3 regions of the Pseudomonas sp. P4_C1 genome follow, and region 2 is predicted to be linked to each of the others. Evidence: predicted binding sites of a transcription regulator. Region 2 holds the regulator's gene; each other region holds the start of a gene.
The links. Region 2 encodes FliA, which starts transcription of late flagellar genes. Its sites were predicted from a motif close to CTAAAGTTTNNNNNNNNNNNGCCGNTAA; they were not measured.

Region 1 (6,342 bases), on a different contig from region 2:
CAGCGTGCCCACCAGAATCAGCATGATCAGGCCCATGCCTTTCTGGCCATCGTTCGAACCGTGGGCAAACGACACACCGGTGCAGGTCACGATCAACAGGCCGCGAATCCACCATGGCGGCGGGGTCTCGCCCTTTGGCTCCTTGTACAGCGCACGATTCTTGACGAACGCGCGCAGCGCCAGCAACAGCAGCGCGGCGCAGCCGAAGCCGACCAGTGGCGAGAGCAGTAGCGCGTAACCGATCTTGGTGGCTTGCGCCCAGTCCACGCCACTGGTGCCGTCGCGGCCGTGCATCAGGGCGTTGGCCACGCCGACCCCGATGATCGAACCGATCAGGGTGTGCGATGACGACGCCGGCAGGCCCAGCCACCAGGTGCCGAGGTTCCACAGGATGGCAGCGATCAGCAGGGCGAAGATCATTGCGAAACCGGCGGACGAGCCGACTTGCAGGATCAGCTCCACCGGCAGCAGGGCGATGATGCCGAACGCCACCGCGCCGCTGGACAGCAGCACCCCGAGGAAGTTGAAAAATCCGGACCAGACCACCGCCACGTTCGGCGGCAGCGAGTGGGTGTAGATCACCGTGGCCACCGCGTTGGCGGTGTCGTGGAATCCGTTGACGAACTCAAAGCCCAGGGCGATCAACAACGCCACGCCGAGCAGCAGGAACGGCGTCCAGGTGGTCACCACCGTGCCGAGTTCGTTCATGTCGTGCATCAGGCTGTAGGCGGTAAACAACAAGCCGATGGCCAGCACGGCAAAAAACACCACGATGGTGATCAGGCCGGGCTTTTTGTCGAATTGCGGTTTGGCACTACTGGCGGGCGCCGGGGCGGCGGTGAAGGAGGGCGTAGCCATCACGGACATTCCTGAGGAGGGAGGTGTATCAGTGATAATCGTTGCCAATTGTTACAGGGAGACTGCTTTGGGTCAGTGTTTGGGTTTTTCGCAGGCTGCTGATCTGAAGTCGAGCGCTTAAAACTGTGGGAGCGAGCTTGCTCGCGATAGCGGTGTGTCAGCCGACAACAATGTTGGATTTGCCGACGTCATCGTCGGAACGCCGCCCGGAGCAAGCTCGCTCCCACAGGGGGCCGGGTGCGTTCAATAATCCTGCTGCTTGCGAAACGCCCAGCGCCCGGCGATCACGGTAAAGGTCGCGACCAGCGCCACGAGGATCCAGAAACCCTGCGGATCGCCGGCCAGCGGAATGCCGCCGACGTTCATGCCGAAGAAGCCGGCGATGATGTTGATCGGCAGCGCCAGCACCGTCACCACCGTCAGGGTGAACAGCGTGCGGTTGGTCTGTTCGTTGATGTTGGCGGCGATCTCTTCCTGCAACAACTTGATCCGCTCACCCAGCGCCGTGAGGTCGTTGATGATCAGCGCGAACTCCTCGGTGGATTTGCGCAGCTCCTTCACGTCTTCCTTTTGCAGCCATTGCGGTGGCCGGTTGAGCAGGCGCAGCAAGGAGCCTGGCTCCAGCGCCAGCAGCCGTTGCAAACGCACCAGCACCCGGCGATTGGCGCCCAGCTCGGCGCGGTTGGTCGACAGCCGCGAAGAGAGCAATTCATCTTCGATCTGATCCACGCTCTGGCTGGTCTTGCGCACGATCTGGGTCAGCACTTCACCCTGGTCGCGCAGCAAATGCACCAGCAACTCCAGCGGGGAGCGAAAGCATTCCCGGGCCTTCACCGACGAGCGCAGTTTGTCCACCGAGTGCAGCGGTTGCAGGCGGGCGCTGATGATCAGCCGGCTGCGGGCGCACACCCAAAGCGTCGAGACGTCCGACGAGACCATGTTGCTGAGGTTGAACACCACGTCGTTGACCACCGCCAGCAACGCCGAATCGACATGTTCGATGCGCGTCGAGCGTGAGCCTTCGTGCAGCGCTTCGAAAAATTCCTCGGGCAATTCCAGATGACTCTTCATCCAGCGCTCGCACGCGGCATGGGCGAGGTTCAGGTGCAGCCACAGAAATTGCTCGTCGCTCTCCGGTTGTTGCAGGTACTGCAAGGCCTCGGCCGAATTGATTTCCCGGCCAGCCTCTCCGGGGTGAAAGCTGAAACCGTAGAGCAGGCCGAACAGATCCGTGTCGCGATGACTGTGATCGATGCTGTGGTTCATGAGGGCTCGCAAGGAGAGACGCCTGTCGCAGGTTTCGCAGGTTCACTTGAGCGGCATCATCGCAAGGCGGGATGACGTTTTTGTGACGGGGAAATAACGCAAACGATTGCGCTACCGGCGGTCGGGATTTTCTCAAGAACCGCTCTGGCTAGCCGATCACGCTTGGGTTGAGTTGCGCGCCGCAGGCCTCGGCCGGGACCGCAGACAGGGATGTCCGGACACTTTTCACGCCTTTACGGGCGTGCCTCATTCCTGTCATGAGTACCCTCCGATGTTTTTGCAAAAGTCCCTGAGAGCACAAATTCTCGCGCTGCTGAGCGGCAGCCTGCTGGCGATGCTGTTGATCGCCCTGGCGTGCTTTCACTTCCTGTCCAGCGGCGTGCAGAGCTACGCCAATCTGATCGAGGGCCCGCTGCATACCTCGCAACTGATCGATGAAGCCAACCTGCAATTCAAGGTGCAGGTGCAGGAGTGGAAAAACGTCCTGTTACGTGGCAAGCAACCGGCGGACCTGAGCAAGTACTGGGGGCAATTCGAAGACCGTCAGCGCGATGTGCAAAACAGCCTTGGCGAACTGGCCGGGCAGAAGGGCATCGAGCCGCAGCTCAAGAGCCGCATCGAGCGCTTGCGTGACGAGCATCGCCAATTGGGCGCGGCCTATCAGAAGGGCCGGGACGCGTTCGTGGCCGCCGGTGGTGACCCGACGGCGGGCGACACCGCGGTCAAGGGCATGGACCGCGCGGCCAGCGATCAGATGAGCGAACTGGTCAGCGAATTGCGCAAGCAGGGCGCCGAACAATCGACTCTAATCAGCGCCGCTGCCGATCGCACGGTGTTGCTGGGAATTATCGTGATGCTGGTTTCGGGGCTGCTGATCGGCCTGCTGAGCCTGTGGCTGGTCAACCGCAACCTGGTCGAGCCGATCCGCAAATTGATCGAATACGTGGCACAGCTCAGCCAGGGGCGTATTGCCGAGCGCGTCGCCAGCACCCGTCAGGACGAGTTGGGCAAACTGGCGATGGCCGCCAACACCCTGCGCGATTTCCTCGCCGAAACCTTCAGCCGTTTGCAGCGCAGCGCGTCTGACCTGGACAGCGCCAGCGGTGAGTTGAACTCGATCGCCACCGTGATGGCCGGCGGTACCAACGAGCAGTTCAATCGCACCGATCAGGTGGCCACGGCGATGAACGAAATGTCCGCTACCGCACAGGAAGTGGCCCGTCATGCCGCTGAAGCGGCGCGGGCCGCCGACGATGCCGACCAGTCCGCCCAACAGGGCGAAAAAGTCATGCAGGGCACCATCCACACCATCACCCAAATGCGCGGTGAAATCGCCAACACCGCCACGGTCATTCGCCAACTGGAAACCGACAGCGGGCGCATCGGCAAGGTCCTGGAAGTGATCCGCGGCATCGCCGAACAGACCAACCTGCTGGCGCTCAACGCCGCCATCGAAGCGGCCCGCGCCGGTGAGGCCGGACGCGGATTCGCGGTGGTGGCCGATGAAGTGCGCAGCCTGGCCCAGCGCACGGCGGCGTCGATCATCGAGATCAACCAGATCATCCAGACCGTGCAGACCGGTGCAATCGAAGCGGCCCAGGCGATTGAAAGCGGTCAGTCGCGCAGCGAACAAAGCGTGCAGCAAGTGACCGAGGCCGGCGCCATGCTCGAACGCATCACCCTGGCCGTGGAGGCCATCCGTGACATGAACCGCCAGATCGCCACTGCCGCCGAAGAACAGACCTCGGTGGCCGAAGACATCTCGCGCAACCTCACCGAGATCACCAGCATCGCCAGCACCAACCTGGACAACGTGCAGCGCACTGAAGCGGCCAGCAGCAACCTGCACGGTTTGTCGGGGCAGTTGAACGAGGTGACGGCGCGCCTGAGCGCTTGAACCCAGAATGCACAAAAGCCGCACGACTTCTCGATCGTGCGGCTTTTGTGCGTTTCGCGATTACGTGTCCTGTTTGTTCTTCAGGACCTTGCCGTTGGAAGCATCGATGTCCACATCCCACTCGACGTTCTTGGCGTCACGCAGTTCGACTTCGTACTCGTAACCGTTGAAGTAGTTGTCCAGTTCGGTTTTGTTGATCGTTGCACCCGGGTGCAGATCCAGCGCGATCTTGTTCAGATCTTCCAGCGCCTTGATCTTGCCGTCCTTGACCAGTTGCGGGATCTCATCGACCCGCACATCGGCCTGGGCCAGGCCCGCGGCAAAGGTCAGGGTTGCAGCGGTCAACAAAGCAGTCAGGGTCTTCATGGGCTTCTTTCCTTGGGTGATCCGTTCAAGTGAGATCAGGCTAGCCTGTGTAACTTAATCCACCCTTAAAACCCTCTGCATGTCCTGCATCAATCCCTCTGTGGGAGTGAGCCTGCTCGCGATGCAGGCACCTCGGTGTCGTGCCAGGCAGGGCTCAATAGCCGTTGTTCTTCAATACTTGATCGACACTCGCCGCCGGGCGTTTATAGAACTTCAACAACTCGCTGGCGCGGTTGGTGAAGATGCCGTCGACTCCGGCGTCCATGACTTTCTGGTAGTCCACCGCTTCGTCGATGGTGTAGACGTGCACCAGCAGGCCCTGATCGTGGGTGTACTGGTTCATCCACGGTTGCACCAGATCCGAATAACTCTGGTCGCCACCCTGGGTCAGTGCGGCGGACGGGCCGGTGCCTATGGCGCCCTGGGCCTTCGCGTAGTCGACCCAACGCTGGAATTCGGCTTTGTCCTTCGGTTCCTGTGCGGCGTAGTACGCGGCCTTGTCCCTGGCGCCGGACTCGGCAAATTTCACCTTGGACTTGGGCTCGATACTGCCTTCACCGACCCACAACAGCAGGATCTTCGGCACCTTCGGCATTTCCTTTTGCAGCAGTTCGAGGCTGCTCTTCTCGAAGGTCTGCAGGACCACCTTGCCTTTGCCCTGGCCGACCGCCAACTCGCTTTTTGCCAGTTTCGAACCGGTCGGGCTCAGCCAGCCGCGGTCCTGAAGTTTTTCCTTGAGGTCGTGTTCGATGCCGGGAAACTGCTTCGGCTCCTTGGTCTCGATGTACAGGCCGGGCTTGTGCAGGGAGTTGCCCTCGGCGATGTCGATGATTTCATCAAGGGTCAGAATCTTCAGGCCCGCGAAGGCGGGACGTGCGCGATCCGGGTACGCGGCATTGAACCAGCTGCCCGCATCCAGGGTTTTCAGCTCGACCATGGTGAACGCATTGGCCGGGCTGTCCTTGCGCTCGGGGAATTTGCTGGCAACGTCGGTGGTGCGTTGCAGATTATTGTCGTGCAGGGCAAACAGTACGCCATCCTTACTGCGCTGCAGGTCCATTTCCAGGTAGTCGGCGCCCAGGTCGCGGGCCGTCTTGTAGGCGGCGGCGGTGGATTCCGGCGCATCGAAAGACGCGCCACGGTGAGCGATCACCGCTGGATGCGGAATGCCCAGGCGGGTCGCCAGTGCCGCGGGACCGGGTTCGCTGGCGGCCTGTGCGTGGCCGACGCACAGGCCGAGCAACAGGCTCAGTAACAGGGCGCTTTTAGTAAAGGTTACGGGCATGGTCGAGATCCTTTCGCAATGAGGGGGCGTCCCTTTTAACAACTGATCATTGCAGGCGCTATCGCGAGACCGACACGAACCTGTCCAAAGCTGATGTTCGTCAGCGTTTTTGTGCGCCCGGTTGCAGTACGCTGGGGTCCTGCAATTCCCCGGCAGAGGGAAACGCAGGCCCTGCGTGCAAACCAACGATCACCATTGCGGGGTTTACCATGCGCATCACTTCCCAGCTCATCTGCCAGGCTGCCGACCAACTCAAAGGCTTCGTCGGCCTCAACCGCAAGACCGGCCACTACATCGTGCGTTTCAGCGAAGACTCGTTCGGCATGGACGTGGCAGACGACGGCATCATCCCGACCAGCGAATTTGTCTGGGTCACTGGTCCCGGGCAGACCATGACGCTAAAGCGCGAATTGATTCAGTTGCTGCTGGACCAGAATATCGATGACCGGATCAACATCACCGAGCCGTTGCGGGTGTACATGAACCGGCGGGAAGTGCCGGAGATTTCGGCGGTTCGCAGTCTGGTTCGGGGTTGAGTTTTTTTGCGGTGAATTGACTGGCCCCATCGCGAGCAAGCTCGCTCCCACAGTGGATCTTTGTCGTGCACAAATATTGTGACCGACCGGGATCGAATTGTGGGAGCGAGCTTGCTCGCGATGGCGGCCTGAAT
Region 2 (10,500 bases):
ATACGCATACGCATTAAACCCACCCTTATCAAACGGACTCAAACTATCCGGACTGTTAAACCGCATCAAAACCGGATTAAACGCCCGATACCCGTTCCCCAACAAATAACACCCGGTCACCGGATCCGGCCGTTCACCGTTAAAGCCAAGCAGGCTGAGTAACCCGTTTTCTCCGGTACGGTGGCCGTAGGGCGAATAGGCGATAGGTTGCGGTAGATGATCGACCTTGAGCGCCTGCAGCACCGAACGCTGCTGATCGGTGGCTAGCAGCGTGGTATCAGGCGCACCATCCTCACCTCGCTGTTGCGCCAACAGTTGCTCGCCATGCTGGACGATCGAATAGCGCATCGCCCCCTGTATCTCGGTGGCCAGCCTGCTTTTGCAGTAAAAACGCTGGCGCTCGGGGCTATCTGGCAGTGCGTGACTGGTCAATCGATCAAGGGGATCGTAGTGATATTGGCAGAGCACGGTTTCGCGCGGCGATGTCATGGGAGGTTGCTCCGAAGGTCCGAAGTGCGGGAGCTCAGTATTGGCGGTTTGGCAAGGGTTGGGTACTAGCAGAACTGCTAGGTTCGAGTGAATTAATCTGTTCGATTTGAGAAGTCCGCAGCCCGTCCTGAGAGGTGCGGCGGCAGTACCGGCCCCATCGCGGGCAAGCCCGGCTCCCACAGGTTTTGTGTTGGTCGTGAGATGGGCGGCAGCGGGGACGGCCTCTTCGCGAGCAGGCTCGCTCCCACATTTTGATCTTTGTTGTACGCAGAATATGTGATCTGCACAGACCCCCTGTGTGCGAGCCTGCTCACGAAAGCGTCTGTCCTGTCGCCGTAAACTTCCCGTTAAAACATCCGTACCCAAAAACCTCGAAAAAGTTGGAAGGCTTCTTGCAGTACCCCCTCTACGCCGGCACCCGGCGTCAAAAGTTTGCTTCAAAGGAACGGGGAATACCGGTGGATCGCTCTCAGTTAATCAACAGTGCCCGCAGCAACATTGCCGACCTCAGTCGGGGCAATCTGGGCGTGCCGCTGTTGCTGCTGGTCATGCTGGCGATGATGATGTTGCCGGTGCCGCCGTTCCTGCTGGACGTGTTCTTCACTTTCAACATCGCCCTGTCCATCGTCGTGCTGCTGGTGTGCGTGTACGCCTTGCGTCCGCTGGATTTCGCGGTGTTTCCGACCATTCTGCTGGTGGCGACGCTGTTGCGCCTGGCGTTGAACGTGGCCTCCACGCGGGTGGTGATGCTCCACGGCCAGGACGGTCACGCGGCCGCCGGCAAGGTGATCCAGGCCTTCGGTGAGGTGGTGATCGGCGGTAACTACGTGGTCGGTATCGTGGTCTTCGCGATCTTGATGATCATCAACTTCGTCGTGGTGACCAAGGGTGCCGGGCGGATTTCCGAGGTGAGCGCGCGTTTCACTCTCGATGCGATGCCCGGCAAGCAAATGGCGATCGACGCCGACCTCAACGCTGGATTGATCGATCAGAACCAGGCCAAGTTGCGCCGGATGGAAGTGGCCCAGGAAGCCGAGTTCTACGGTTCCATGGACGGTGCCAGCAAATTCGTCCGGGGTGACGCCATCGCCGGCCTGTTGATCCTGTTCATCAACCTGATCGGCGGCATGGCGGTCGGTATCTTCCAGCACAACATGAACTTCGCCGACGCCGGCAAGGTGTATGCGCTGTTGACCATCGGTGACGGTTTGGTGGCGCAATTGCCATCACTGTTGTTATCGACAGCCGCGGCGATCATGGTGACCCGTGCATCCGGTTCGGAAGACATGGGCAAGCAAATCAATCGCCAGATGTTCGCCTCGCCCAAGGCGCTGGCGGTGGCGGCGGGCTTGATGGCGGTCATGGGCCTGGTGCCCGGCATGCCGCACTTCTCGTTCCTGAGCATGGCGGCCCTGGCGGCTGGTGGCGCGTACCTGTTCTGGAAAAAGCAGAACGTCGCCAAGGTGCAGGCCCTGCAAGAGGTCAAGCGCCAGCAGGAGCTGCTGCCGTCGCCGGCACGCGCCCAGGAAACCAAGGAGCTTGGCTGGGATGACGTGACACCGATCGACATGATCGGCCTGGAAGTGGGTTATCGCCTGATTCCGTTGGTGGACCGCAACCAGGGTGGCCAGTTGCTGGCGCGGATCAAGGGGGTGCGCAAGAAATTGTCCCAGGACCTGGGCTTCCTGATGCCCACGGTGCATATCCGCGACAACCTCGACCTGGCGCCCAGTGCCTATCGCCTGACCCTCATGGGGGTGATTCTGGCCGAAGCGGAGATTTACCCGGATCGCGAACTGGCGATCAACCCGGGGCAGGTCTACGGCACGCTCAACGGCATTACCGCCAAAGATCCGGCTTTTGGCCTGGAGGCGGTCTGGATTGAAATCAGCCAGCGCGCCCAGGCGCAATCCCTCGGTTATACGGTGGTCGATGCCAGTACCGTAGTGGCTACCCACTTGAACCAGATTCTCTACAAGCACTCCAGTGAACTGATCGGTCACGAAGAAGTGCAGCAACTCATGCAATTGCTGGCCAAAAGCTCGCCGAAACTGGCCGAGGAGCTGGTGCCGGGCGTGGTTTCGCTGTCGCAGCTGCTCAAGGTGCTGCAAGCGCTGCTGGCCGAACAAGTGCCTGTGCGCGATATCCGCAGTATTGCCGAGGCTATCGCCAACAATGCCGCCAAGAGTCAAGATACCGCCGCGCTAGTGGCTGCTGTGCGGGTTGGCGTATCCCGTGCAATCGTGCAAAGCATTGTAGGCACTGAGTCGCAGCTGCCAGTCATCACGCTGGAGCCAAGGTTGGAACAGATATTGCTCAATAGTCTGCAAAAGGCCGGGCAAGGCTCGGAAGAAGGCGTTCTGCTGGAGCCAAGCATGGCTGAGAAGCTGCAACGTTCGTTGATCGACGCGGCGCAGCGGCAGGAGATGCAAGGTCAGCCGGTGATTCTGCTGGTGGCCGGTCCGGTTCGCGCGATGCTCTCGCGATTCGGTCGGCTCGCAGTCCCGGGTTTGCACGTGTTGGCTTACCAGGAAATCCCTGACAACAAGCAAGTGACCATCGTTGCGACAGTAGGGCCCAACGGCTGAGGTAGTGGTTTATGCAAGTTAAGCGTTTTTTCGCCGCCGATATGCGTCAGGCCATGAAGCTGGTTCGCGATGAGCTGGGCGCTGATGCCGCCATCATTGGCAACCGCCGGATCGCCGGAGGTGTCGAGCTGACGGCTGCGCTGGATTACAAGTTGTCGGCGCTGGCGCCGCGGGTTCCGAACATGGAGCTCGAGGACGAGCTGCGCAAGACTCAGTCGCGGATCGTCACCGCCCAGGCCGAATTGAGCCTGCGTAGCGATGGCGAGAGCGACCAGAGCACCAACCGTCAGTTGTTCGCCGGCTTGCCGTTGACCGCCGCCGAGCCGCTGATCGAGCCGACGTACGCCGAACCCCGTCGCCCCGCACCAGCCGCTGCGCCAGCGTCCGGTGGCGTGGACCCGCGGGCGTTCGACTCGATGCGATTCGAGCTCAACAGCCTGCGCGAACTCATGGAAGTCCAGCTGGGCTCCCTGGCCTGGAATCAGCTGCAAGGCAGCCGTCCGGACCAGGCCAACCTCTGGCGCCGCCTGCAACGCATCGGCCTGTCAGGCCCGCTGTCGCGCGACCTGCTGGCGCTGATTACCGGGATCGAAGAACCTCGTCAGGCCTGGCGCATGTTGCTGGCGCACCTGGCGCGCATGATCGCTACCCCCGAGGTCGAGCCGCTGGAGGAGGGCGGTGTGATCGCCATGGTCGGCCCTGCCGGCATGGGCAAGACCACCACCCTGGCCAAGCTGGCGGCCCGTTACGTGCTCAAGTACGGCGCGCAGAACATTGCGCTGGTGAGCATGGACAGCTTCCGCATCGGTGCCCAGGAGCAGCTCAAGACCCTGGGGCGCATTCTCAACGTGTCGGTGACCCACGTCGATCCGGGCCAGTCCCTGGTGCAGGCGCTGGAACCCTTGCTGCGCAAGCGGGTGGTGCTGATCGATACCGCTGGCCTGCAGGCCAGCGATCCGGCCCTGCGTATGCAACTCGAAAGCCTGGCCGGTCGCGGTATCCGCTCAAAAAATTATCTGGTCCTGGCAACCACCAGCCAAAAACAGGTTCTAACCGCCGCTTATCACAGTTACAAGCGTTGTGGGCTCGCTGGCTGCATCCTGACTAAACTGGATGAGACGGCTAGTCTGGGCGAGGTGTTGAGCCTGGCTATCAGTCATGAGTTACCCGTGGCCTACCTGACCGATGGCCCGCGGATTCCGGATGATCTCCATCTGCCGCGCCGTCATCAGTTGGTCAGTCGCGCCGTCAGCGTACAAATGCAGGAAGAACCCAGCGAAGAAGCCATGGCTGACATGTTCGCTGATATTTACCACAGCCAAACCAAGCAGGTTGGCTAAGGTAGTAATGAACAGTTTTTGTACCTACATCGATGGTCTGCCATGCATTGTTCCGATTGCGAACGCGCAGCCAGTAATGTGGCCTCCGTCTATGCAAGACAAGGTAAAGAAATAACATGGGCAGCATGCATCCCGTACAGGTGATTGCGGTGACCGGCGGCAAAGGTGGCGTCGGGAAAACTAATGTGTCAGTGAACTTGTCCCTGGCTCTGGCTGAGCTTGGCCGGCGCGTCATGCTGTTGGACGCCGACCTGGGACTGGCGAACGTCGACGTTCTGCTGGGCCTGACACCCAAACGTACCCTGGCCGACGTGATCGAGGGCCGCTGCGAACTGCGCGATGTACTGCTGCAGGGACCCGGCGGCATCCGAATCGTTCCGGCCGCATCCGGCACTCAGAGCATGGTGCATCTGAGCCCCGCGCAACACGCCGGCCTGATCCAGGCCTTCAGTGATATCGGCGACAACCTCGACGTATTGGTGATCGACACCGCTGCGGGCATTGGTGACTCGGTCGTCAGTTTCGTTCGCGCAGCCCAGGAAGTGCTGCTGGTGGTGTGCGACGAGCCGACTTCGATTACCGATGCCTACGCCTTGATCAAGTTGCTCAATCGCGACTACGGCATGAACCGCTTCCGCGTTCTGGCCAACATGGCCCAGAGCCCGCAGGAAGGACGCAACCTGTTCGCCAAGTTGACCAAGGTCACGGATCGCTTCCTCGACGTCGCCCTGCAATACGTCGGCGCGGTGCCCTACGACGAAAGCGTGCGCAAGGCCGTGCAGAAACAGCGTGCCGTCTACGAAGCCTTCCCGCGCTCCAAGTGCTCGCTGGCATTCAAGGCCATCGCGCAGAAGGTCGATACCTGGCCACTGCCTGCCAACCCGCGCGGGCACCTGGAATTTTTCGTCGAGCGCCTCGTGCAGCAGACAGCAGGACCGGTTCTATGACAGCAAGCGGTTACAACCTCTACAAAAAATCGGCCCGTGATGCGCAGTACGAGCTGATCGAGCGTTACGCGCCGCTGGTTAAACGCATTGCCTATCACTTGCTGGCGCGCCTGCCGGCCAGCGTCCAGGTCGAAGACCTGATCCAGGCCGGGATGATCGGCCTGCTTGAAGTGTCGACCAAATATGACGCCAGCAAAGGCGCCAGTTTCGAGACGTACGCGGGCATTCGAATCCGCGGCGCCATGCTCGACGAAGTGCGCAAGGGGGACTGGGCGCCACGTTCGGTTCACCGCAATACGCGCATGGTCAGCGATGCCATTCGCTCGATTGAAGCGAAAACCGGCCGTGACGCTAAAGATCACGAAGTTGCGGCCGAACTCCAATTGAGTCTCGACGATTACTACGGGATTTTGAACGACACCCTGGGCAGCCGGTTATTCAGTTTCGACGATCTGTTGCAGGACGGCGAACACGAAGGGCTGCACGAGGATGGCGCGAGTGCTCATATCGAGCCGTCACGCGATCTGGAAGATGAACGCTTCCAGGCTGCGCTGGCGGAGGCGATTGCCAATTTGCCGGAGCGTGAGCGACTGGTGTTGGCGCTGTACTACGACGAAGAGTTGAACCTCAAGGAAATCGGTGAGGTCCTGGGGGTCAGCGAATCTCGGGTCAGCCAGTTACACAGCCAGTGCGCGGCCCGTTTGCGGGGGCGTTTGGGGGAGTGGCGAGCGCGCTGAAGGCAGTGTGGGGGACACTGCGAACGAGGCCGGTGTGGTGTTGAGCTGCGCCGGTCGCGATCTGTTGTGCTCCAGACAGTCATTGAGTGCTTTGCCGGATTGATTGAAATGGCGCGTCCAGGTGCTGGGCGCGTTTAAGACTGCTTGGAGGTCGAATTGGACAAGAACATGAAAATCCTCATCGTTGATGACTTCTCAACGATGCGGCGGATCATCAAGAACCTGCTGCGTGACCTTGGGTTCACCAACACCGTCGAGGCCGACGATGGCACTACCGCCATTCCGGTGCTCAACAGCGGAAGCATCGACTTTCTGGTAACGGACTGGAACATGCCTGGCATGACCGGTATCGATCTGCTGCGTCACGTGCGTGCCGATGAAAAGCTCAAGCACCTGCCGGTGTTGATGGTGACCGCTGAAGCCAAGCGTGAGCAGATCATCGAAGCGGCCCAGGCCGGTGTTAACGGCTATGTGGTCAAACCCTTCACGGCCCAGGCGTTGAAAGAAAAAATCGAGAAGATTTTCGAACGCATCGGTTGATGAGTGCGCCACGGGGGAGCTATGGGCAATAACGAAACTTCATTGGGCGACTTTGAGTCGACCCTGAAAAAACACGCCGTCGAATTGGTCGCGAGCCTTGAAAAAGGCAGGTTCGGCGACGCGGTGCAATTGATCCATGAGCTCAACCAGACCCGTGACCGCGGCCTGTATCAGGAAGTGGGCAAGCTCACTCGCGAACTGCATAGCGCGATCGTCAATTTCCAGATTGACCCGCACATGCCGCAAGCCGAAGAAGTGTCCCAGATCACCGACGCCACCGAGCGTCTGGGCTATGTGGTCAAGCTGACCGAGGCCGCGGCCAACCGCACCATGGACCTGGTGGAAAGTGCCACGCCGCTGGTCAATGGCCTGGCCGATGAAGCCAAGGTCTTGAGCGCGGACTGGGGGCGCTTCATGCGTCGCGAAGTCGGCGCCGAAGAGTTTCGTGAACTGGCCCGACGGGTCGAGGGGTTCCTGGCGCGCAGCGGCACGGACAATCGCGCGGTGTCGGGCAACCTCAACGACATCCTGCTCGCCCAGGATTACCAGGACCTCACGGGACAAGTGATCAAGCGAGTGACCCAGTTGGTCACCGAAGTCGAAAGCAACCTGCTCAAGCTCGTGCTGATGGCCAGTCAGGTGGACCGCTTTGCGGGCATCGAACATGACCGTGAAGCGATGCTTGCTGAAAAAGATCCACAAAAACATCTCTCTCAGGGTGAAGGTCCGCAGATTCATGCCGATAAAAGAGAAGACGTTGTGTCCGGTCAGGACGATGTGGACGATTTGTTATCCAGCCTGGGATTTTAGAGTTTTAGAATTTTAGGTTTTTTGGGTTTTTAGACCTGTAGGAGCACCCCCTTAATGAGCTTCGGCGCCGATGAAGAGATCCTTCAGGATTTCCTGGTTGAGGCCGGCGAGATTCTAGAGCAACTGTCCGAGCAACTGGTCGAGCTGGAAAGCCGTCCGGATGATGCGGATCTGCTCAATGCAATTTTTCGCGGTTTTCACACTGTAAAAGGGGGCGCCGGCTTCCTCCAGCTCAACGAGCTGGTGGAGTGCTGCCACATCGCCGAGAACGTGTTCGACATCCTGCGCAAGGGTGAACGTCGCGTCGATTCGGAACTGATGGACGTGGTTCTCGAGGCGCTGGACGCGGTGAACAGCATGTTCAGCGAGGTCCGCGATCGCGGCCCGATCACGGCCGCTACACCGGAGCTGCTCGCGGCGCTGGCACGTCTGGCCGAACCGCAATCGGCTGACGAGACGGCTGCTGCACCTGTCGCCGCCGTGGTCGAAGCGCCTGTGGCTGAAAGCGAATCGGGCGATATCACCGACAATGAATTCGAACAACTGCTGGACTCGCTGAACGCCGTCAAGGCTCAGGCCGAGGCGCCGGCACCTGTTTCTGTGCCGGTCAGCGATGCTGCTGCCAGCGATGAAATCACCGATGCCGAGTTCGAGTCGTTGCTCGATCAACTACATGGCAAGGGCCAGTTCGCCATTGACGCGGTGGTCCCGGCGCCGGCTGCGCCAGAGGCCCCGAAAGCGGCCGGCGACAGCTCCGATATTACTGACGACGAATTCGAAGCACTGCTCGACCAACTGCACGGCAAGGGTAACTTCGCTGTCGATGCGCTCGAATCGGCCATTGCTTCAGTACCGACTCCTGCCGCGCCAGCCGCTGCGGCGGCCGGCAGCGATCTGATCAGCGATCACGAATTCGAATCGCTGCTCGACGAGTTGCACGGCAAGGGCAAGTTCAGCGAAGTCGGCAAGGCGACGGTTTCCAGCGGATCGAACACGTCCGTTGCCGCGCCGGCCGCGAAGGCAGCGGCGCCGAAACCTGTGGCCAAGGCACCCGAGCCCAAAGCCGAAACACCGGCCCCGGTAGCCGCTGCTGCACCGGCTGCTGCCCGTGCTCCGGCCGCGCCACCGGCGGAAAAACCGGCCAGCGAAGCCGAGACCACCGTACGCGTCGATACCGCGCGTCTCGACGAGATCATGAACATGGTCGGCGAGTTGGTGCTGGTGCGTAACCGCCTGGTCCGCCTGGGCCTCAACAGCGGCGACGAAGCCATGTCCAAGGCCGTGTCGAACCTCGACGTGGTCACCGCCGACCTGCAAACCGCGGTCATGAAGACCCGGATGCAACCGATCAAGAAAGTCTTCGGGCGCTTCCCGCGCCTGGTTCGCGACCTGGCTCGCCAGCTCAAGAAAGAGATCAACCTGGAGCTGGTCGGCGAAGAAACCGACCTCGACAAGAACCTCGTCGAAGCCCTGGCCGACCCGCTGGTCCACTTGGTGCGCAACTCGGTCGACCACGGTATCGAAGAGCCGGCTGATCGCGAAGCGATGGGCAAGCCTCGCAGCGGCAAAGTGATTCTGTCCGCTGAACAGGAAGGCGACCACATCCTGCTGTCCATCTCCGATGACGGCAAGGGCATGGATGCCGATGTTCTGCGCGGCATCGCCGTGAAGAAAGGCTTGATGGACAAGGATGCGGCGGACCGTCTCAGCGAGTCGGATTGCTTCAACCTGATCTTCGCTCCGGGTTTCTCGACCAAGACCGAGATTTCCGACGTCTCCGGGCGCGGCGTGGGCATGGACGTGGTGAAAACCAAAATTGCCCAGCTCAACGGCACCATCAATATCTACTCAACCAAGGGCAAGGGTTCGAAGATTGTCATCAAGGTGCCGCTGACCCTGGCGATCATGCCGACGCTGATGGTCATGCTCGGCAACCAGGCGTTTGCGTTCCCGCTGGTGAACGTCAACGAGATCTTCCACCTCGACCTGTCGACCACCAACGTCGTGGACGGCCAGGAAGTGGTGATCGTGCGGGACAAGGCACTGCCATTGTTCTATCTCAAACGCTGGCTGGTCAGCTCCGCCGCTCACGAAGAGCAGCGCGAAGGCCATGTGGTGATCCTTTCGGTGGGCACGCAGCGGATCGGCTTTGTCGTCGATCAACTGGTGGGCCAGGAAGAAGTGGTCATCAAGCCATTGGGCAAAATGCTTCAGGGAACGCCGGGGATGTCTGGCGCCACCATCACCGGTGACGGCCGCATCGCGCTGATTCTCGATGTTCCGAGCATGCTCAAGCGTTACGCCACACGGCGTATTTGATTCTGGTGGAGCGGGGCGCCTGGCCTCGCTCCATCTAATGGAGTGTTTATGGCAGTCAAAGTCCTGGTGGTGGACGATTCGGGGTTTTTCCGCCGCCGCGTCTCGGAAATTCTTTCAGCGGATTCCAATATCCAGGTCGTCGGCACGGCGACCAACGGCAAAGAGGCGATCGATCAGGCGCTGGCCCTCAAGCCCGACGTGATCACCATGGACTACGAGATGCCGATGATGGACGGCATCACCGCCGTGCGGCACATCATGCAACGCTGCCCGACCCCGGTCCTGATGTTTTCCTCGCTGACCCACGAAGGCGCCCGGGTCACGCTCGATGCGCTGGATGCCGGCGCGGTGGACTTCCTGCCGAAGAATTTCGAAGACATCTCGCGCAACCCCGAGAAGGTCAAGCAACTGCTGTGCGAGAAGATCCTGAGCATTGCGCGCAGCAATCGTCGCGTCAGCACTTACAGCGCTCCGGCCCCTGTGGCCGCACCCGCTCCAACACCTGCGCCTTCGAGCGTCGGCAGTTTTGGCGGCAGCGCGCCCGTGCGTCCGGCACCGATCCCGGTGCGTACACATGCGGCCACTGCGTCGTCGCCCGCGCCGAAACGCAAAGCCTACAAACTGGTGGCCATCGGTACGTCCACCGGCGGCCCGGTTGCCCTGCAGCGGGTGCTGACCCAATTGCCGGTCAGCTTCCCGGCCCCGATCGTGCTGGTTCAACACATGCCGG
Region 3 (14,497 bases), on a different contig from region 2:
AGGAATTGCAGCCTGAGCCGTTTGCAGTTTGGTCAGGGTCTCGCGGACCACTTCCTTGGCGAGGCAGGCACATTTGCCGCATTGACTGGCAACGCCGGTGGCCACTCGGACTTCCTTGTAGCTGCAGCATCCTTCATAGATCGCATCGCGGATTTGACCGTCGGTGACGCCAGTGCAGAGGCAAACATACATAAGGAAGGACCGTCGCTGATTGTGACTCAATTGCGATGGATCTTAATGTTAACGAGAATGATTGTCAAAGTGGTTTCAGTGCACTTTCCGTCATAAACGGGGATGGCTGACGAACGGTCTGTCTGGCGAATCGGTGATACAAAACCGATGAGGATTTCATCGTACCGGGAAAAAACAGCTAATCCAGCTCAAACACGCGGTGTATGATGACCGGTCTTTTGCGACCGGGGATCGTGTCACAGGGCTGTCGCCTCAGGGTGGCAGGCTGATACGAACCCTGTTTCTCACGCTATTACACCAGGAGATATCCAATGAGCGTACTCGTAGGCAAACAAGCCCCTGACTTCACCGTACCGGCCGTACTCGGCAATGGCGAGATCGTTGACAGCTTCACCCTGTCTTCGGCGATCAAAGGCAAATACGGCCTGGTGTTCTTCTACCCACTGGACTTCACCTTCGTTTGCCCGTCCGAGCTGATCGCTCTGGACAACCGCATGTCCGAGTTCAAGGCGCGTAACGTTGAAGTGGTCGCTGTGTCGATCGACTCGCACTTCACCCACAACGCCTGGCGCAACACCCCGGTCAACAATGGCGGTATCGGCGAAGTTCGCTACACCATGGCTGCCGACATCAAGCAGGAAATCATGAAAGCCTATGACGTTCAGTCCGCTGACGGCGTGGCTTTCCGTGGCGCGTTCCTGATCGACAACAAAGGCGTTGTCCGTTCGCAGATCATCAACGACCTGCCGCTGGGCCGTAACATGGAAGAGCTGCTGCGTCTGGTCGACGCTCTGCAATTCCACGAAGAGCACGGCGAAGTCTGCCCTGCCAACTGGAAAAAAGGCGACAAAGGCATGAACGCTTCGCCAGAAGGCGTTGCGGCTTACCTGACCGAGCACGCTGCTGCTCTGTAAGGCGCACGCTCCAGCTATAAAAAGCAGGTACAAAAAAACCGGCCTTCGAGGCCGGTTTTTTTATGGGCGGGATTTCTGGTCACTGTAGGAGCGAGCCTGCTCCGGGCGGCGTTCCGACGATGGTCGTCAACGATGACGCTGGGAGCCTGACACCCCGCAGTGTTCTCTAGTCCATCGCGAGCAGGCTCGCTCCCACAAAGAGCCAACAGCATCAATCGTCGAAATCTTCCCAACCGCCCATTTGCTTCCAGCGATTGACGATGCCGCAGAACAGTTCAGCGGTCTTCTCGGTGTCGTAACGGGCCGAGTGAGCCTCGCGACCATCGAAGTCGATGTCCGCTGCCTGGCAAGCCTTGGCCAGCACGGTTTGACCGTAGGCCAGGCCCGCGAGCGTTGCGGTATCGAAACTGGAGAACGGATGGAACGGATTGCGCTTCATGTCCAGGCGCGCAACCGCTGCATTCAGAAAGCCCAGGTCGAAGCTGCTGTTATGCCCGACCAGGATCGCCCGTTTGCAACCATTGGCCTTGAGGGCCTTGCGCACGCCGCGGAAGATATCGTTCAGGGCAGACTCTTCACTCACGGCCATGCGCAGCGGGTGATCGAGCTTGATCCCGGTGAACTCCAGGGCGGCCGCTTCGATGTTCGCGCCTTCGAACGGCTCGACACGGAAAAAGTAGGTGTGATCCGGGTAAACAAAACCCTTTTCATCCATGGCGATGGTGGTCGCGGCGATCTCCAGCAGGGCATCGGTGGCTGAGTTGAAGCCACCGGTTTCTACGTCGACGACAACTGGCAGGTAACCACGGAACCTGGCAGCCATTGGATGACGAGGACCGCCTCCGCCGCCATTGCCTTCCAGTTCGTCGTCGAAATGGTCTTCACTCACGCGTGTTCCTCCAGCAGGCGCCAGCGCAGTTTTTCACCGGCGCGCAGCGGGATAACGGTCAGCTCGCCAAATGGCAGGCTGGTCGGGGCGGTCCATTCTTCGCGGACCAGGGTGATGCGATCGGTGTTGGCCGGCAGACCATAGAACCGCGGGCCGTTGAGGCTGGCGAAGGCTTCGAGCTTGTCCAGCGCGTTGCGCTGTTCAAAGGCTTCGGCATACATCTCGATGGCAGCAAAGGCTGTGTAGCAACCGGCGCAGCCGCAGGCCGCTTCCTTGGCGTGCTGGGCGTGGGGCGCCGAGTCGGTGCCGAGGAAGAACTTGTCGCTGCCGCTGGTGGCGGCGTCGAGCAGGGCTTCCTGGTGCGTATTGCGCTTGAGGATCGGCAGGCAATAAAAGTGCGGCCGAATCCCGCCCACCAGCATGTGGTTGCGGTTGTACAGCAGGTGGTGAGCCGTGATGGTCGCGCCGACGTTGGCCGAAGCCGAGTTGACGAACTGCACGGCGTCCGCGGTGGTGATGTGTTCGAACACCACTTTGAGGGTCGGGAAACGCTCGACCACACGACGCATGTGCTCGTCGATGAAGATTTTTTCGCGATCGAAAACGTCGACATCGCCTCGGGTGACTTCACCGTGAATCAACAACGGCATCCCGACTTCGGCCATGGCCTCGAGTGCAGGAAAGATCTTGTCGATGCTGGTGACGCCAGAATCCGAGTTGGTAGTCGCGCCGGCCGGGTACAGCTTGGCGGCGTGAATGAATCCGCTGGCCTTGGCCTCGCGAATTTCTTCGGGCTGGGTGCGGTCGGTCAGGTACAGGACCATCAGTGGCTCGAACAGGCTGCCGGCCGGGCGGGCAGCGAGAATCCGCTGGCGATAGCCGTCGGCTTCGGCCGCGTTGCGCACTGGTGGAACCAGGTTGGGCATGATGATCGCGCGGCCAAAGGTGCGCGCGACATCCGCGACGGTATTGGTCAACACGGCACCATCTCGAAGATGAATGTGCCAGTCGTCGGGACGCAGCAGGGTCAGGCGGTCGGACATGAGGGGATTCCAGGCGGGTCAAACTCAAGGGAATGCTACCGGAAAAGACTCTTGCAGGCACTCGCTATCAAGTTTTGCAGGAAGCTTCCGATATCCAACAGGTATGCCGTAAACATGTGTGTGTCGGTCTTTTTGTTGTAGAAGCCAGTGGAGCCTCCCGTGCGCCAGCGTTATTTAGCCTTGCTCAGTGTGTTTGCCAGCCTTCCCGCGATGGCGCTCACTTTCCAGACTCGTCTGGAGAGCATTGAGTGGACGGTCGAAGGTGACAAGTTCGAATGCCGCCTGACTCAGCCGATTACCGACTTCGGTTCGGGCGAGTTCGTGCGCAAGGCCGGTGAGCAGGCAACGTTTCGTCTGAAAGCCTATAACCCGATGATGGGCGGGGGCTCGGCGACCTTGCTGGCCGCTGCGGCACCGTGGCAACCGGGGCGTGACGATATCAACCTGGGAACGGTGAGAATCGGCAGCGGCAACGTGTTGTTCAACAGTTCACAGGTTCAGGCCGGGCGCCTGATCAGCGGACTGATGGACGGTCGCAGCCCGGTGGTTCGCCATTCTTCGGGGGATGGCCGGGTGTCGGAAGTGCGCTTGCTGCCGGTCAGGTTCACCAAGGCGTTTGCCGATTATCAAAGCTGCGTGGCCAAACTGTTGCCGCAGAACTTCGAACAGGTGAAGCGATCCGAAATCGGCTTCCCCGGCGGCGGAATCGAACTCGACAGCGCCGCGAAGGCCAAGTTGCAGGTGATGCTGGAGTACATGAAGGCCGATCCGACGGTCAATCACATCGAACTCGACGGTCACTCCGACAACAGCGGCAACCGCCTGACCAACCGCGACCTGTCGCGGCGCCGAGCCCTGGCAGTGATGGATTTCTTCAAGGCCAACGGCATCCAGGAGTCGCAAATCACTGTGCGTTTCCATGGCGAACGTTATCCGTTGGCGCCTAATACCAGCAACACCAACCGTGCGAAGAACCGTCGGGTAGCGGTACGCCTGGAGCGCGGAGCATCTACGGAACAAGTCGCCCCACAAGCGACGAAAGCGGCCATCTCGGCAACTTCCTGACTCTCCGGTCATCGTCGCGCTCTCGACAGAATCTGTCGCTTCGTCGTCATAAGCTGTCGCGCCACTGTAAATTATTCTGCATGAGCGGTAGACTTCCCGGCTTTCCGTAGAATCCCGTGGAGTGATGGCATGGCGGACGTAAACAAGGTCGTTCTGGCGTATTCCGGCGGCCTGGACACTTCGGTGATCCTCAAGTGGCTGCAGGATACTTATAACTGTGAAGTGGTGACCTTCACCGCTGACCTGGGTCAGGGCGAAGAGGTCGAACCGGCACGCGCCAAGGCGCAGGCCATGGGCGTCAAAGAGATCTACATCGATGACTTGCGCGAAGAGTTCGTGCGCGATTTCGTTTTCCCGATGTTCCGCGCCAACACCGTTTACGAGGGCGAGTACCTGCTGGGTACTTCCATCGCTCGTCCGCTGATCGCCAAGCGCCTGATCGAAATCGCCAACGAAACCGGCGCTGACGCCATTTCCCATGGCGCCACCGGCAAGGGTAACGACCAGGTTCGATTCGAACTCGGTGCCTACGCCTTGAAGCCAGGTGTGAAAGTGATTGCCCCTTGGCGCGAATGGGACCTGCTGTCCCGTGAAAAGCTGATGGATTACGCCGATAAGCACGCGATCCCGATCGAACGCCACGGCAAGAAGAAATCCCCGTACTCCATGGATGCCAACCTGCTGCACATCTCCTATGAAGGCGGCGTGCTGGAAGACACCTGGACCGAGCACGAAGAAGACATGTGGCGCTGGACCGTTTCCCCGGAAAACGCTCCAGACAAGCCGCAGTACCTGGAACTGACCTACCGCAACGGCGACATCGTCGCGCTGGACGGCGTCGAAATGACTCCGGCCACCGTGTTGGCAACGCTGAACCGTATCGGTGGCGAACATGGTATCGGCCGTCTCGACATCGTCGAGAACCGCTATGTGGGCATGAAGTCCCGCGGCTGCTACGAAACCCCGGGCGGCACCATCATGCTGCGCGCCCACCGTGCGATCGAATCGATCACCCTGGACCGCGAAGTGGCGCACCTCAAAGACGAGCTGATGCCCAAGTACGCCAGCCTGATCTACACCGGCTACTGGTGGAGCCCTGAGCGTCTGATGCTGCAACAGATGATCGATGCGTCCCAGGTCAACGTGAACGGCGTTGTGCGCCTGAAACTGTACAAGGGCAATGTGATCGTCACTGGCCGCAAGTCCGACGACTCGCTGTTCGACGCCAACATCGCGACCTTTGAAGAAGATGGCGGCGCGTACAACCAGGCGGATGCGGCGGGCTTCATCAAGCTCAACGCCTTGCGCATGCGCATTGCGGCGAATAAAGGCCGGAAGCTGTTCTGAGACCTTTGAGATCGTGATGGATACCTGACCTCGTCCTCGATGAGGTCAGGTACCTGAAAACGGGGTGTGACGCCAGTTGCTACGTTGTCGGGTGTTTTCGTTTGCGCTGATGATTTCCTGTTTTCCTCCTTCCAATGGTCTGACCTGTACTACACATTGTTGTTTGCCGGTTGCCCGGCCTGATCAATGACCGACAACCTGTGCGAGTCCAGATTGTAGGCAACATAAAAGGCGGCACAGCGCTTCCTGGCCTGCTTTGAATATTTAAGCGCACTGGCTTTCAGTAAAGTCTCCGAAACGGCACAGGTGACAAACAGAATCACGTACGCCGTCTTTTCCCGTGGCCTCTGGAGGTTTTCCAGCAGCGCTCCAAACTCGACCTCCTTGCTCATCCAGCGTGCATCCACGATGTACAGGTCTTTTATAAACTCCGGTAACTGAAGTCGATGCTGAACAAATACGGTGCTTTGCAGGCCAATTTCCGTTGGTGGGCCCTGTGCGCCGCAGGGCGTCCGAGCTGACCGCCGGTCATTCGTCGACGTTTCCAGAGCGGAACTCCCAGAGGACTTCCCGGACGCTTTTTTTTCCGGCCGCCCGGCAACATCCATGACCCTCATGAAGTGTTTTCCTTTTTCAAAGTCGGAGGGCGCATAAAGGGATTTGTAGTTGAAGTTGAGTGTCACGAAAAAAAGCAAAAGTAAATAAAACGGAAAGCTGATCAGAAACCAGACATAGAGTTCTCTTTCCTCTTGGTCGAGGAAGGGTAGAGAAATGGCTGCCGATGTCTCAGAGAGTGCTGCGAATATCGCGATAATTGTCATCGGGTTGGTGATTCGTTTTTTATTATGTTCCATATTCATGCTCTATTGTCTTTTTCGAGTGGTTTTATGTAGTGGTCGTTGTGTTTTCTTCGGTTCTTTGGGTGTTGGTGGTGCTTTAATGATTGCTCAAAAAATATTATTTGCTGTAAGAGTAATTGGATGCCTGATGTGTGATATTTCTGGTGTGAATGTTTAGTGCGAAAATATCAGTTACGTTTTAACAGGGGGTAGAGGCTTATGTTTGTCAGGGCGCGACCGCTCAGGCGGGCTCTCGGAAAATTTTGGTCGTAAATCGATAGAGGTGACGGCTGGAAAGTGCGACACACTGACGCTGACACAGTTTTCAACTCATTCCGTTCGAGGGATTTTTGTAGGAGGAATCCGTGTTGTTTGTAGGGGATGTCTCTTGGTGTGGGTGGCTGGGAGGGGCGACATGCCATGGGTGAAACGACTAGGCTATTGTGCGGGCTCTAAAAATTCGAACAGCGAAAATTGGACTTGCCCATGAATAAAGTGCTGATCGTGGATGATCACCCCGTCATTCGTCTTGCGGTACGTATGCTAATGGAACGTCATGGCTACGAAGTTATTGCAGAAACCGATAATGGTGTGGATGCACTGCAACTGGCCCGTGAACTTATGCCGGATATTGTCATTCTGGATATCGGGATTCCGAAGCTGGACGGGTTGGAAGTCATTGCGCGTTTGTCTTCGACCTCAATGCCGATGAAAGTTCTGATCCTGACTTCCCAGGCGCCGGGGCATTTTTCAATGCGTTGCATGCAATCCGGTGCGGCCGGTTATGTCTGCAAGCAACAAGACCTGACGGAGTTGCTCAGTGCGATAAAGGCCGTGTTGTCAGGCTACAGTTACTTTCCTAATCAAGCCTTGCATACCGTGCGTTGCAGTTTGGGGAACGCCAGCGAGGCCGATATGGTTGATCGATTGTCGGGGCGGGAAATGATGGTCCTGCAACAGTTGGCCCGAGGAAAGACCAATAAAGAGATTGCCGATGGAATGTTTCTCAGCAATAAAACAGTCAGTACTTACAAGACCCGCCTGTTGCTCAAACTGAATGCGAGGTCTCTGGTCGATTTGATCGAGTTGGCACAACGCAATGGTCTGGTGTGATGACGTAATTGTGCGACAAGGGGCGTCCACCAGAGTATGGCACTTAAAAAAAAGCCTCCGTTTCGGGAGGCTCTCAGGTGTCATAAGTCAAAATCGTAATCGGCCAATTGCTTTTGCAGTCGGCGCTCCTCCAGCAGATTGTCGATGGTGCGGCGTTTGCTCAGATTAGTTTTCGCTGCTTCAACCACCGGCTCAGCATCATCGGTTTCGGCGGTGGTGAAGTCGTCTTCTACGTCCAATTGCTCTTTGCCAGTACTCATTTAGTTACTCCAGGCTAAGAAGGCCTTTGGCGCTCCTTATATCGACAATCTCCCGGCGGGTAAAAAAGATTTTTTCAATCGACAATTCAATAAACCTAATAGCGCCTCAATCGTCGGAGGTTTTGTGCTTGTATTCGCACAAGTCCTCGATCCGGCAGCTCCCGCATCGGGGCTTGCGGGCCAGGCAAACGTAGCGGCCGTGAAGGATCAGCCAGTGATGGGAGTCGAGCAGGTACTCCCGGGGCACGAATTTCATCAGCTTTTTCTCGACTTCAATCACATTCTTGCCGGGAGCAATGCCAGTCCGGTTGCTGACCCTGAAAATATGCGTGTCGACGGCCATGGTCAGCTGACGGAATGCCGTATTGAGTACCACATTGGCGGTTTTGCGGCCGACGCCGGGCAGTGCTTCCAGCTCTTCGCGGGTTTGTGGCACTTCACCTGCGTGGCGCTCGACCAGCAGGCGGCAGGTTTCGATCACGTTTTTTGCCTTGCTGTTGTACAGACCGATGGTCTTGATGTACTCCGACAGTCCTTCGACACCCAGGGCATGGATCGCTGCCGGGGTATTGGCGACCGGGAACAGCCTGGCTGTGGCCTTGTTGACGCCGACATCGGTCGACTGCGCCGAGAGAATCACGGCAATCAGCAATTCGAACGGTGAGGAATAGGCCAGTTCGGTCTTTGGTTCCGGGTTGTCCTCGTGCAGCCTGCGGAAAATTTCCAGACGTTTTGCGGCATTCATGGGCAGTGCGTTTCCTCGAAGACGATCAATGTGTGGAGCTGGGTCGCCAGGCCTGCCAGGCGGCGATCAGCAATCCGAGCAGAATGAACCCGCCAGGGACCAATGTGGCCAGGCGCAGCCCGCCATCGGCCATCAGTACCCAGCCTTGCCAGTCAGTTTGCGTAGCGCCGATCAGCCACGCCAGGTGATTTCCGAGTGTCCCGTTGCCGATGAGTTCGCGCAGCAGGCCCAGTGCGATCATCAGCACGACAAACTGTCCATTGAGTCGCAGGCGTGTGTGCCAGCTGTTCTGAAAGAATCCCGTGTGTTCCAGTACGACGCATTGCAAGGCGATCAAAGCGCCATAAAACCCCAGATGCTGCTGCCATTGCAGCGACCAGGCCTGTGCCATGAGTTCCGCGCAACTGGTGAGCGTGGTTGCCAACAGGATGCTGGCCAGCAAACGGTTCGCCGGGACCAGTCGGGATCGCAGGGCGCCCATGGCCAGGCTGAACAACTGGGTCACTACCATGAACATCAGGCACAGGCCAAGTGCGGCCATCAGCGACTCGCTAGCGCCGATCAGCGGCGTCAGCATCAAGGCGTTGCGCGGAGTCGATGAGTTATCCATGGGCAGGGTTTCCGAGCAGTTGTTGCCGGTGTTCATCGAAGTAGCGCAACGCATCGTGGACGGCATTGATCACCGCCCTTGAGGTGATAGTCGCACCTGCAATCTGATCGAACTGCCCCTGATCCTTTTTCAACGCCCAGCCACTGTCGCCCGGTTCTGTTCGAGACTTGCCGGAAAAAACCTGAAGCCAGGCATTGGGCCAGTCGGCGATCCGCGCACCCAGTCCAGGGGTTTCCGACTGTTTGAGGGTTTTGACGCCCAGCAACCTGCCATTGGCGTCGACAGCGATCAACAGGTCGATGGCACCCGCGTAGCCAAGGGTTTGACTGCGCAGCAACACTGCGACGGGTTGATCGGTCCGGGTCGCCAGATAGCCACCGAGCAAGGCGCTGTTGGTCAGGGCAGTTGATTCGACCCTGATGGGGTGTTCGAGTGGTTGATTGTCGTAGCTGTCCGGCGCGATCAGGTCCAGCAGATTACGGCTGTCGATCAGGCGCTGTTCGGCTGCAATGCGCGGCGCGCTGCCGAGCTGCACGAAGTACGTCACACCAAGGCCCAGTGCGGTCAAAAGCACTAGAAGCGCGATGCTTGACGTCCGGTTCATGGTGCCTCCGGCTGTTGTCTGGCCGCCACGAACCTCTCCAGCGCCGGCACGCACAGGTTCATAAACAGCACGGCAAAGGCGATGCCGTCCGGATAGCCGCCCCAGGTACGGATCAGATAAGTCAGCAGTCCGACGCCAGCGCCGAACAGCAGTCGCGCGCCTGGGTTTCTGGCGCCGGACACCGGTTCGGTGATGATGAAGAACGCCCCCAGAATGGTTGCGCCGCTAAGCAGATGAAACAGCGGTGAACCATGGGAGTCGGAGCCCGACCCGTTCCAGCACAGCAAGCTGATGATGAACAGGCTGGCCAGCATGCCGACCGGGGCATGCCAACTGATCACCCGCCGTTGCAGGAGAAACAATCCACCTGCCAGAAACGCCAGGCTCATCCATTCCACTCCCCGGCCGCCGAAGTGGCCGAATGCCGGGTTGCCGGCAAACAGTTCATCCATGGTCAGGCTTTTGTTGATCCGCAGACTGTCCAGTGCCGTGGCCTGCACCCATGCATCCGGCGCCTGGCCGACACCGAACACTTGCTGCAAACCACTCGGCAGATCCATGCCATGGGACGATGGCCAATGGGTCATTGGTTGGGGGAAGGTCACCAGCACCAGAGCAAAACCGAGCATCGCCGGGTTGAAAGGATTCGAGCCGACACCGCCATACAAGTGCTTGCCAAACACCATGGCAAAAGCGGCAGCACTGAGGGTCAGCCACCATGGGCAGTAAGGCGGTAGCGCCAGAGCCAGCAAGGTGGCACTGACCAACGCGCTACCGTCCCTCAGGGTTGGTTGTAGCGGCCGCCTGCGCCATTGCACGACGGCGGCCTCGACGGCCAGCGCAGCAGCGGTCGCCAGAACCAGATTGATCAACACGCCCCAGCCGTACAGCCAGAACGCCGCCAGTATTCCTGGCAGCGTGGCCAGCAGCACCAGTTTCATCGCCTGTTGCAGGCGATCATCAACCGCTTCAAGGGCTGGCATGGGCGTCCACCTGGCGTTCGGCTTCACCGAGTGCGCGCTCCAGGGCTTCGATTTGTTCCGCCGGTGCTGCACTGGCCTGAGCCTTCTTGAGTTCGGCGCGGCGCATGGCCAACTGGATCTTGGCCCGTTTCAGATCGGCGTCATTTGACGACACCGCTGCGACCGCCGGCGCAGGGGCTGGTGGGGTGATGGTTTCCAGTTGCGCCAGTTTTTGTTCGGCGGCTTCGAACTGCTGTTGCAGGACGATCAACTGCGATTGCTGTTCGAAGGTTGGCGGATGCCCGAACGCCTTCAGCGATTTTTGCAGCTGCGCCCGACTCATCGCGACATCGATTTTCGCCTTTTTCAGCGCGGCATCGGCATTGGCGGCTTTCTGTGCGCGAACACGCTCGAGGGCGGACTGCACCGGGTCGACAGTCGCCTCGGCAGGTTGCGCGGCACGTTGCCGGGCCTGGCGTTCGGCGATTTTCTGTTGTTCTTCGCGCTGCAAGCGGGCATTGCGTTGTTCGAAGCGGCGCCGTGCGTGATCGCGCTTGAGGGTGCGGGCCTGCCGTGCTTGCGGTGTGAGGGCCAGGCCCCCGACAACCGGCAATACGGTGTCCATTGGCAGCGGGCGCATTTCGATGCAGTCCACCGGGCACGGTGCCACGCAAAGATCGCAACCGGTGCACTCATCGATGATCACCGTGTGCATCAGTTTGGCTGCACCGACAATGGCATCGACCGGACAGGCCTGAATGCACTTGGTGCAACCAATACACTCGGCTTCGCGGATATAGGCGATCTGCGCAGGTGCCGAGCCGCGAGTGATGTCCAGTTCCAGCACAGGCACCTTCAGCAACTCGGCCAGGGCCGCGATGGTTTCCTTGCCACCGGGCGGACACTTGTTGATCGGCTCACCGCTGGCGATGCCTTCGGCGTACGGCTTGCACCCGGGGTGGCCGCATTTGCCACATTGGGTTTGCGGCAAGAGTGCGTCGATGCGTTGAATCAGACTCATGTTTTGATCAGTCCGCTGAATCCGAGAAAAGCCACTGCAATCAGGCCGGCACCAATCAGGTCGATCGGCAGGCCGCGAAAGGGCAGGGGAACATCGTTGCCGGCCGTACGTTCACGCAAATCAACGAACAGGCTCAGCACCAGCCAGAAGCCCAGCCCTGCACCGAGGCCCAAGGCTGTGGCGTGAAAGAAACCCTTGTCTTCCTGAGCATTGAGCAAGGCTACGCCGAGCACGCCGGCATTGCCCAGCAGCAACGGCCAGAGGCCTTCAAACGGCAGTGTCGAAAACAACCGCGCCAGAAACTTCAGCAACGGGCTGATCAGCAGCACGCTCAATGGCAGAAACACAAACAGACGCAACGGCGTCAATTGCAGCGGCACCAACAGCCAGTGATAGAGCGCGTAGCCGAGCATGCCCACGACCAGGATCAGGCACGTCGTCGCAATGCCCAAGGCATGGACCTGACGGCGCTGGCCGGCCAGCAACGGATCGACGGCCAACGGCCAGTGCAACACGAGGTTGTTGATCAGGGCAGCGCTGATGAGCGTAAGCAGGATTTCGGTCATTGTTCGTGCCGGCAGGAACGGTAGTTTTTGTAGGAGCCAGCTCGCTCCTACAGGAGATGGTCTGAAAAGCTTAGGCATTATCCGGCAAGGCGGGAGGGTGGGCCAGACATGAAAATCCCACAGTCGCGTCAGGCACGGCTGTGGGATCGGTTCAGCGCAGAAATTTACTTGATGCGCTGACCTGGCTTGGCGCCGCTGTCAGGGCTGAGCAGGTAGATTTCTTCGCCACCAGGGCCGGCGGCCATCACCATGCCTTCGGAGATGCCGAACTTCATTTTCCGTGGCTTGAGGTTGGCGATCATCATGGTCAGGCGACCATTGAGCTTGGATGGGTCCGGGTAGGCACTCTTGATCCCGGAGAACACGTTGCGTTGCTCGTCACCAATGTCCAGGGTCAGGCGCAACAGCTTGTCGGCGCCCTCCACGTGTTCGGCCTTGACGATCAGCGCGACGCGCAAATCGACGGCGGCAAAGGTGTCGAACTCGATTTCCGGCGACAGCGGATCCTTGGCCAGTTCGCCATTGCCGGCAGGTGCGGCTGCGCCGGTGTCGGTCTGGCTGGCGGTCAGGTCTTCTTTCGAGGCGTCGGTCATGGCTTGCACCTTGACCGGGTCGATTCGGGTCATCAACGGCTTGAACTCGTTCAACTGGTGATTGCTGAGCAAGGTCGCGTGGTCGTTCCAGGTCAGCGGCGCGACGTTGAGGAACGCCTCGGCATCGGCGGCCAGCAATGGCAGCACAGGCTTGAGGAAGATCACCAACTGGCGGAACAGGTTGACGCCTGTGGCGCAGATGGCCTGGACTTCATCCTGCTTGCCTTCCTGTTTGTTCAACGACCACGGCGCCTTGTCGGCGATCCAGGCGTTGGCGCGGTCGGCCAGGCCCATGATCTCGCGCATGGCGCGGGCGAAGTCGCGGGCTTCATAGGCGTCGGCGATGCTCGGCGCGGCGGCCAGGAAGGCTTCGGTCAGTTCCGGCGCGGCGTTGGTGTCGACCATCACGCCGGCATTGCCCTTGTTGATGAAGCCGGCGCAACGGCTGGCGATGTTGACGACTTTGCCCACCAGGTCGGAGTTGACCTTCTGTACGAAGTCTTCGAGGTTCAGGTCGAGGTCGTCGACGCCACGGCCCAGCTTGGCCGCGTAGTAGTAGCGCAGGTATTCCGGCGACAGGTGGTCCAGGTAGGTCCGGGCCTTGATGAAGGTGCCACGGGACTTGGACATTTTCTGGCCATTGACGGTCAGGTAGCCGTGCACGTTGATCCCGGTCGGCTTGCGGTAGCCTGCGCCTTCGAGCATGGCTGGCCAGAACAGGGCGTGGAAGTTGACGATGTCCTTGCCGATGAAATGGTACAGCTCGGCGGTGGAGTCCTTGCCCCAGAACGCATCGAAGTCCAGCTCCGGCGTACGGTTGCACAGGTTCTTGAAGCTGGCCATGTAGCCGATCGGTGCATCCAGCCACACGTAAAAGTATTTGCCCGGCTCGTCGGGAATTTCAAAACCAAAGTACGGCGCATCGCGGGAGATGTCCCACTGTTGCAGACCGGCGTCCAGCCATTCGGCGATCTTGTTGGCTACGGCGTCTTGCAGGGTGCCGCTGCGGGTCCAGGTCTGCAGCATGGCCTGGAAGTCTGGCAGCTTGAAGAAGAAGTGCTGGGAGTCCTTGAGCACCGGGGTGGCGCCGGAGATCGCCGACTTCGGATCCTTCAGGTCGGTTGGCGCGTAAGTCGCGCCGCATTTTTCGCAGTTGTCGCCGTACTGGTCTTCGGTGCCGCATTTCGGGCAGGTGCCCTTGATGAAGCGGTCGGCCAGGAACATTTTCTTTTCCGGGTCGAAATACTGGGTGATCGAGCGCGTGGCGATGTGCCCGGCGTCACGCAGCTTCAGGTAAATCTGGCTCGACAGCTCACGGTTTTCTTCGGCGTGAGTGGAGTGGAAGTTATCGAAATCCACCAGAAAGTCGGCAAAGTCGGCGCTGTGTTCAGCCTGGACGTTGGCGATCAGTTGTTCCGGGGTGATGCCTTCCTTTTCCGCGCGCAGCATGATCGCCGAACCGTGGGCGTCGTCGGCGCAGACATAGATGCATTGATTGCCGCGGTGCTTCTGGAAGCGCACCCACATATCGGTCTGGATGTATTCCAGCATATGGCCGAGGTGAATCGAACCATTGGCATAGGGCAGGGCGCTGGTGACGAGGATCTTGCGTGGCTCGGACATGGGGCTCGGCTACTTGATGAAACGGAGGTCGGCCACTATAAAGCGCTGGCGCATATTTTTCACCCTGTGGGCCTGTTTCATTGGATGAGTAACGGGTCGATGCAATCTTTT

Region 1: the regulator FliA is predicted to act here: its motif matches at 2,256-2,283, upstream of AC1DU9_RS17170 (methyl-accepting chemotaxis protein).
Region 3: the regulator FliA is predicted to act here: its motif matches at 3,105-3,132, upstream of AC1DU9_RS02840 (flagellar protein MotY).

Annotation. Positions count from the first base shown of each region.
Region 1 is NZ_JBFUHY010000029.1:29,202-35,543, reverse strand. Features, by position in the region: gene AC1DU9_RS17180 (inorganic phosphate transporter) at 1-858, opposite strand, end outside; gene AC1DU9_RS17175 (transporter) at 1,102-2,124, opposite strand; gene AC1DU9_RS17170 (methyl-accepting chemotaxis protein) at 2,396-4,021, shown strand; gene AC1DU9_RS17165 (PepSY domain-containing protein) at 4,082-4,387, opposite strand; gene AC1DU9_RS17160 (glycerophosphodiester phosphodiesterase) at 4,542-5,672, opposite strand; gene AC1DU9_RS17155 (DUF2025 family protein) at 5,882-6,208, shown strand.
Region 2 is NZ_JBFUHY010000009.1:97,355-107,854, forward strand. Features, by position in the region: gene AC1DU9_RS08855 (RHS repeat-associated core domain-containing protein) at 1-489, opposite strand, end outside; gene flhA (flagellar biosynthesis protein FlhA) at 948-3,077, shown strand; gene flhF (flagellar biosynthesis protein FlhF) at 3,089-4,417, shown strand; gene fleN (flagellar synthesis regulator FleN) at 4,534-5,364, shown strand; gene fliA (RNA polymerase sigma factor FliA) at 5,361-6,101, shown strand; gene AC1DU9_RS08880 (chemotaxis response regulator CheY) at 6,270-6,641, shown strand; gene AC1DU9_RS08885 (protein phosphatase CheZ) at 6,663-7,451, shown strand; gene AC1DU9_RS08890 (chemotaxis protein CheA) at 7,506-9,770, shown strand; gene AC1DU9_RS08895 (protein-glutamate methylesterase/protein-glutamine glutaminase) at 9,819-10,500, shown strand, end outside.
Region 3 is NZ_JBFUHY010000003.1:75,302-89,798, forward strand. Features, by position in the region: gene AC1DU9_RS02820 (bacterioferritin-associated ferredoxin) at 1-192, opposite strand, end outside; gene AC1DU9_RS02825 (peroxiredoxin) at 504-1,106, shown strand; gene rnt (ribonuclease T) at 1,318-1,995, opposite strand; gene pyrC (dihydroorotase) at 1,992-3,038, opposite strand; gene AC1DU9_RS02840 (flagellar protein MotY) at 3,198-4,103, shown strand; gene AC1DU9_RS02845 (argininosuccinate synthase) at 4,233-5,450, shown strand; gene AC1DU9_RS02850 (hypothetical protein) at 5,600-6,304, opposite strand; gene AC1DU9_RS02855 (response regulator transcription factor) at 6,776-7,402, shown strand; gene AC1DU9_RS02860 (PA3496 family putative envelope integrity protein) at 7,483-7,662, opposite strand; gene nth (endonuclease III) at 7,769-8,407, opposite strand; gene AC1DU9_RS02870 (Rnf-Nqr domain containing protein) at 8,433-9,017, opposite strand; gene AC1DU9_RS02875 (RnfABCDGE type electron transport complex subunit G) at 9,010-9,621, opposite strand; gene AC1DU9_RS02880 (RnfABCDGE type electron transport complex subunit D) at 9,618-10,604, opposite strand; gene rsxB (electron transport complex subunit RsxB) at 10,591-11,604, opposite strand; gene AC1DU9_RS02890 (electron transport complex protein RnfA) at 11,601-12,170, opposite strand; gene metG (methionine--tRNA ligase) at 12,335-14,386, opposite strand.